DNA from 3 places in the Arthrobacter sp. D3-18 genome. Region 2 is predicted to be linked to each of the others. Evidence: predicted binding sites of a transcription regulator. Region 2 holds the regulator's gene; each other region holds the start of a gene.
The links. The regulator HrcA, encoded in region 2, represses chaperone genes, less so after heat shock. The targets are predictions, from matches to a motif close to TTNGCACTCGNNNNNNNCGAGTGCNAA.
Positions count from the first base shown of each region.

Region 1: the regulator HrcA is predicted to act here: its motif matches at 811-837, upstream of M1D89_RS08935 (FmdB family zinc ribbon protein).
Region 3: the regulator HrcA is predicted to act here: its motif matches at 1,238-1,264, upstream of groES (co-chaperone GroES).

Region 1 covers NZ_CP096440.1:1,486,853-1,489,115, reverse strand. The annotation lists gene M1D89_RS08940 (5-formyltetrahydrofolate cyclo-ligase) at 98-712, shown strand; gene M1D89_RS08935 (FmdB family zinc ribbon protein) at 898-1,167, shown strand; gene M1D89_RS08930 (RcpC/CpaB family pilus assembly protein) at 1,446-2,042, shown strand; gene M1D89_RS08925 (AAA family ATPase) at 2,069-2,263, opposite strand, start outside.
Region 2 covers NZ_CP096440.1:2,202,031-2,204,293, forward strand. The annotation lists gene M1D89_RS12380 (DUF3097 domain-containing protein) at 1-217, opposite strand, end outside; gene hrcA (heat-inducible transcriptional repressor HrcA) at 410-1,417, shown strand; gene dnaJ (molecular chaperone DnaJ) at 1,468-2,263, shown strand, end outside.
Region 3 covers NZ_CP096440.1:1,461,006-1,463,268, forward strand. The annotation lists gene M1D89_RS08840 (THUMP-like domain-containing protein) at 1-783, opposite strand, end outside; gene M1D89_RS08845 (hypothetical protein) at 851-1,213, shown strand; gene groES (co-chaperone GroES) at 1,405-1,701, shown strand; gene groL (chaperonin GroEL) at 1,786-2,263, shown strand, end outside.

The DNA of each region.
Region 1 (2,263 bases), 720 kb from region 2:
CGGCTAAACCCCTCGCCGCGCCGGGACGCACATTTCGTCTTGGGAGCGGATAGCCCCTGCTCTTCGGCAAGCAGGGAGAACCTCAGATCGGACACAGATGGCATCGAAGGAAGACATCCGCAGCAGTCGGCGGCTGCACAGGCGGACACTCACTCCGGAGCACATAGCAGCCGCGGGCGAGTCACTTGCACGGCACGGCACAGCCTGGGCAGCGGAGGCCTCCTCTGGTGGCGCTGCCACCTTCGCCGTGTACCTCGGTGTGGCATTCGAGCCGCCCACCATCCCCCTCATCCAATCCCTGCATGAGGCCGGGCATCAAGTGCTGTTGCCTGTTTGCGAGCCTGGCCGGTTGCTGAGTTGGGTGTATTGGACACCTTCCACGGCCTTTGTGAGGTCCGCCTATGCGCCTATAGACGAACCGGAGGGTGAACGCCTGGAAAGCTCGGTGGTTGCCAAAGCTGCCGGCATCTTCATGCCAGCCACCGCAGTGGACCGGGACGGAAACCGCATTGGCCAGGGCGGCGGCTACTACGACCGGCTTCTCCAAGGCCTCGATGCGGCCGGTCAGCGGCCAGCCACCATCGCAGTGGTGTACGACGACGATTTGTTACCTTCAGGCTCGATTCCCGCCGAGGCGTTTGATCGCCCCGTGCGTCAGGTGCTGACCCCGTCGGGTGTCGTCCAGCTCCACCACGGAGCGATGTCCGACTGAGCGATGCCCGACGAAGCGATGCCCGACTGACCGCTCCTGGCCCAGCAAGTGAGGTCCGGCACACCTGCTGGTACACCGCACAGCGACCGATGATAGAATTAGCACTCAGGCCCTGCGACTGCTAAGGCGGAATTTCTCCGCCGGTGTTGCACAGGACCTGAACTTTGTCCTGAAGGAGGAACTCAGTGCCCACATACGCATACGCCTGCAAAGACTGTGACCATGCCTTTGACATCGTCCAGTCCTTTTCTGACAGCTCCTTGACGGAGTGCCCCGAGTGCAAGGGCGCGCTACGGAAGAAGTTCAACAGCGTCGGCGTCGTCTTCAAGGGCTCCGGGTTCTACCGGACTGATTCCCACGATGCCAAGGGCAGCACGGTTTCGGCCGCACCAGCTTCACCGGCCGCCCCGGCTGCTCCTTCTGCAGCCCCGGCAACCGCAGCTGCAGCCAGCTAAGAGGTTTTCCACATAGGGCAACGGACCGCTGTCTGCGGCCCGGGGACGCTGGCTAACGTGGCAGGATGCCATCTACGTCCCGCACAGCCCTCCTCGCCCGCGCCCAGCGTTCAGCAGCAGCCGCCGGTGATTTGCCGCCGCTGAACCGCTTTCCTGCCCGACCACCCCGTTCCCGAGCCGGAAACACATCACGGTTCAGCCGAACTCGTCCAAGAGATCATGTTGGTCAGCGGTGGCAGCGGGTTGGATTTGGCTCTTGGATTTCACGTAACCGCCGCTTGGCAGTTGCGCTCCTGCTGTGCGTGGCTGCCGGCATCGCAGTCCAGCAACTTACTCCTGCGTCAGAGCAGCGTGTGAGCATCGTCGTAGCAGCCCGCGACCTGCCGTCAGGTAGCAGCCTCACAGAATCTGATTTCACCAGCGTTGGAGTGCCATCCGATCTCGCAATTACCGGATCGGTGGATAGTGTCGGCACCCTTGTTGGCCGTCAGCTTGCATCCCCCCTCCGCAGAGGGCAGATACCTACAGAGGCTAGCCTGCTGGGTCCTGGACTCCTGACGGGCGCACCTGCCGGCTCGGCAGCGGTCCCCCTGAGGATGGCTGATCCCTCATCCATCCAACTCCTCTCCCCCGGCCAGCTCGTAACGGTGGTCCTCACGGCGGCTGGCTCCTATGACGAGGCCCGGCAAAGCCAGGTTCTTGCAGGCCCGGTGCCCGTTCTCTGGACATCAGCCCAAGGCGGCAAGCCCGGTGAATGGCTGGGGACGGGTGACACCGACGGCTTGGTAGTGGTGGCAGCCGATCCCCAACAAGCAGAAAAGCTTGCCGGCGCATCAACGCAAGGCAAGCTCTTCTTTGTTTTGGTCAGCCCTTAGTGCCCGGCTCTGCTGGCATGTGGGGCTCAGCCCCAGTGCGGGGGCTTCTGTTCCTTCAGCCACTGCTCATGGTCGTAGCCGGAGTCATCGCCCCAACGCCGGGGATCATCTTCAGCCGCCTCTGTAGGAAGAATCCCGCTGGAACCTGTCTTCGCTGCAGTTGCCTTGGTATCCGCCGCTTCTTCATTGGCATTGTTGACCGGCTCACCGGAGTCCTGCGT
Region 2 (2,263 bases):
GAAGGAACCCGAATCCCAGCTGGAATGACTTGGTCTTTCCACGCCTGTCTTCAAGGGAGACAACGTGCATTCCACCTGATTTCTCCACACGGGTGACTTCGCCCACCCAGCCCGACTGCACGTCTTCGAGGACCATTCCCCGCTGTACAGCCACTTCCGGCAGCTGCTTTTTGCCGGGAGCGGACAGGTCCTGCGGACCCCAATTGTCGAAAGCCAAGGGATTCCTACCTTTTGTGCTGGTTTATGGCGCGGGCGGAACCCGTCCACGGGAGGTTTCAATGCTAGCAACGGGGTGGCTCATACTAGACTTGTTAGCACTTGGGCATGTTGAGTGCTAAGTGTGGAGGTCCGATTGAGATCCCGCGTAGACCGGTCGTAGGGACCAAGGCAGTCGTCAGGAGGTGGAGCAATGAGTGAGCCGCGCAAGCTTGAGGTGCTGCGTGCCATCGTTGAGGATTACGTGCATTCCAGGGAACCTGTTGGATCGAAGGCCCTCGTGGAGCGTCACCATCTCGGCGTTTCCAGTGCCACCATCCGGAACGACATGGCTGTCCTGGAAGAGGAAGGCCTGATTGCAGCACCCCACACCAGCGCGGGCCGCATCCCAACGGACAAGGGCTACCGCTTATTCGTTGACCGCATTTCCCAGGTAAAACCGCTTTCGGCGGCCGAACGCAGGGCGATCCACTCGTTGCTTGAGGGCCCGGATGATGTTGATGACATCCTGGAGCGCACCGTAAGACTCCTGTCGCAGCTGACCAACCAGGTAGCCGTGGTGCAGTATCCGCATTCGAATCGTGCGCTGGTCCGGCACGTGGAATTCGTCTTGTTGGCTCCAAAGCAGGTGCTTGTTGTCCTCATTGCAGATACGGGCAGCGTTGGGCAGAAGGTCATCGACGCCGGCTCTGACGTGAGTAATGAGGCGCTGATGCTCCTGAGGTCCCGCTTCCTTGGCAGCATCGCCGCCACCCAGATGGCTCTTTTGCCGCAAGTGCTTCCATCGGTAGTCGCCCTGTGTCCACCTGACCTCCGCAGCTTGGCGCAGACGTTGGCTCAGGGGCTGCAATCACTCAGTGACACCAGCCGCGAAGAGCGCATCCTGATGGCAGGAACGGCCAATCTGGCCCGCTCCAATGTGGACTTCCCCTTGAGCATCGGCCCTGTGCTGGAGGCACTCGAGGAACAAGTTGTCATGCTCCGGTTGTTGTCTGACATGGGGGATGATCCCCGCGGTGTCACCGTGAGCATTGGACGTGAAAATCCGTACGACGGCTTAGCTGAGGCGTCCGTCGTGGCTACCGGCTATGGCTCCGGCGCCAAGGTGGGGATTCTCGGTCCGACACGCATGGACTATCCCACCACCATGGCAGCCGTCCGCGCCGTGGCCCGTTACCTTTCCCGCATTCTCGGCGGCTGAAAACCGGTCCGAGGAAACATCCGCAGTACAACAAGGAAGAGATACCGACTTTGAGCAGCCACTATGACGTTTTGGGAGTCTCGCCGGAAGCCACCGGGGAAGAGATCAAAAAGGCGTACCGCAAGTTGGCGCGGAAACTGCACCCCGACGTAAACCCCGGTGAAGATGTCGCGGAACAGTTCAAGGCCGTGACCCACGCTTACGAAGTGTTATCCGACCCCCAGAAGCGCCGGGTCTACGATGCCACTGGCAATGAGAACGGTACCGACAACGGTTTCGGTGGCGGCTACTCCGGTCAGGGTTTCGCGTTCCAGGACATCTTCGACACCTTCTTTGGTGGCGGTGGCGGCCACGGTGGTCCGGCCTCGCGTGTCCGTCGCGGCCAGGACGCACTCATCAGCGTCCGCATCGACCTGAAGGACGCCGTGTTCGGCGTCAACAAGAAGCTTGAAGTGGACACTGCCGTTGTTTGCCCCACCTGTGACGGCAGCTGCTGCCGACCGGGCACCCACCCGGAACGTTGCGACATATGCGGTGGCAGCGGCCAGGTACAGCGGGCTGTCCGATCCATACTCGGCCAGGTCATGACCACCGCGCCGTGTGGTTCCTGCGAAGGATTCGGCACGGTCATCAAAGACCCCTGCAACGAGTGCAATGGACAGGGCCGAATCCGCAGCCGCCGTTCCCTCACCATCAAGGTACCGGCCGGTGTCGCAACCGGTACGCGCATCCAGTTGTCCGGGCAGGGCGAAGCAGGTCCCGCCGGTGGTCCCGCCGGTGATCTTTACGTCGAAATCCGGGTCAACAACGATTCCATGTTCATGCGTGAAGGCGACGACCTCCATG
Region 3 (2,263 bases), 740 kb from region 2:
GGCACCCTGGCTGCCGATAACCAGCGCGGCCCGACGCACGCCGGGGCGGGCCACTGCGTTGAACCATAAGGTCACTTCGGTCACATCGCCGCCCACGGAGACCCACTGGGCTTCGCAGCCGGAGGGCACGGAATCGTGGGGGATGCCGGGTCCCATCTTGACGCCGATGGCGCGTCCCGTGGCCGCCAGACGCTCCACGAAGGACAGCGGGGGAGAGAAAGCTTCAGGGTCCCAGATCCGCTTGGTGCCGGAGGTGGACGTTGTTCGACGGGCAGGATCCAGCCACACCCCGTCCATACCGTCCAGCTCCACGGAGGTTGCATCCGCGTGAACCACGTTGGCGTGGGGGAAGGGCATGAGATTGATGGTGGCGCAGGCGGCAGTGGTTTCATCCATCTCAACGGCTGTGACCGAAATGTCCATGGAAGCCATTGCCATGGAATCGGCACCGAGGCCGCAGCCGAGGTCTGCAACGTGCGAGATGCCGGCCTTCACGAAACGCTCCGCGTGCCGTGCGGCGACGTTCAAGCGCGTGGCCTGTTCCAAGCCGGCTTGGGTGAAGAGCATCTGCCGGGCAAACTCGCCGAACTTGGCCTCGGCACGTGTCCGCAGGCGGGATTGCGTGAGGACCGCGGCCACGAGCTCGGGGGAGTGGCCCGCTTTTCGGAGATCGGCATTGACGCCGAACGAGTCGGCTTCCCGGTACGGCCCCAAGGAGGCAAGAAGTTCCCATCCTTCAGTTGTCAACAAGGGTGCGATCTGTTCCTGCGGTGTGTGAGGCATGGGATCAAGCCTAACGGGGCAACACTTGACAGGGTGACCGGTGAATCAGCCGGATAGGGTTGTTTTCATGGAAGACAACGCAGCCCCGCACACCTCCACCCTGACAAAGTTCGCCCGTCCCGCCCTCATAGCGGGGGCTGTGATCGCGGTGGTCTGCATCGGCCTGCTGATCATCATCTTCGCGTTGGATTCCTTCAATGCCGCCACCTACTCCGTCGCCGGCAAGAGCGTTAACGACGCCACTGATGAAGCGCGGGGTATCCGCGAACTCTATAGCGGCGCCAGGACCGGTGGAATCATCACCTTGGTGATCTCCGGCGTCGTAGCTGTTGCCGCTGCCGTGGTGCTGTATCTGAATCGGGGCAACGCTCCGCTGGACGAGGATGACGACGGCGAAGACTACGATTTGGACGACCTCACCGGCCGGTGACGGAGGTTCACTCATGACGAAATGCTGGCACTCGCCTTGACCGAGTGCTAACGCTTACATAGAGTCTTGTTAGCACTCTCCCCCGGAGGGTGCTAATCACGCCAAGCGTCTTCCGGCACCGCGACGACGGTTGTACGCTCCGGCACCCTAGTTCTTAGTCCATGAATCAGCTCATGAAAAGGAGAGTCCGAGTGTCGGTCTCGATTAAGCCTCTTGAGGATCGTATTGTTGTTCGCCCGCTCGAAGCAGAGCAGACCACGGCTTCCGGCCTGGTAATTCCGGACTCCGCACAGGAGAAGCCGCAGGAAGGCGAAGTTGTTGCAATCGGCCCCGGCCGCTTCGATGACAACGGCAACCGCGTACCGGTTGACGTAGCTGTTGGCGACGTCGTCATCTACTCCAAGTACGGTGGAACCGAAGTCAAGACCGGCGGCAACGAGTACCTCGTTCTGTCCGCCCGCGACGTCCTTGCGATCGTCGTAAAGTAACTTCCTGGAGCCCCGCACCGCCGCCGCGTTGGAATCATTCCAACCGTCAGCGGTGCGGGTTTTCTGTCTTGAAAGGACACAACCATGGCAAAGCAGCTTGCTTTTAACGATGCTGCCCGCCGGTCTCTTGAGGCCGGTATCGACAAGCTCGCCAACACTGTCAAGGTGACGCTTGGCCCGCGCGGCCGCAACGTCGTGCTGGACAAGAAGTGGGGCGCTCCCACGATCACCAACGACGGCGTGACCATCGCCCGCGAAGTTGAGCTTGACGACCCCTACGAGAACCTTGGCGCGCAGCTGGCCAAGGAAGTAGCCACCAAGACCAACGATGTAGCCGGCGACGGCACCACCACGGCCACCGTGCTGGCACAGGCCCTGGTTAAGGAGGGCCTCCGCAACGTTGCTGCCGGCGCCGCTCCTGGCGAGATCAAGCGCGGCATCGAGGTTTCCGTCGAAGCCATCGCAGCCCGCCTCCTGGAGAACGCCCGCGAAGTTGAAGGCACCCAGGTTGCCAGCGTCGCAGCCATCTCCGCGCAGAGCGACGAGGTTGGCGAACTGCTGG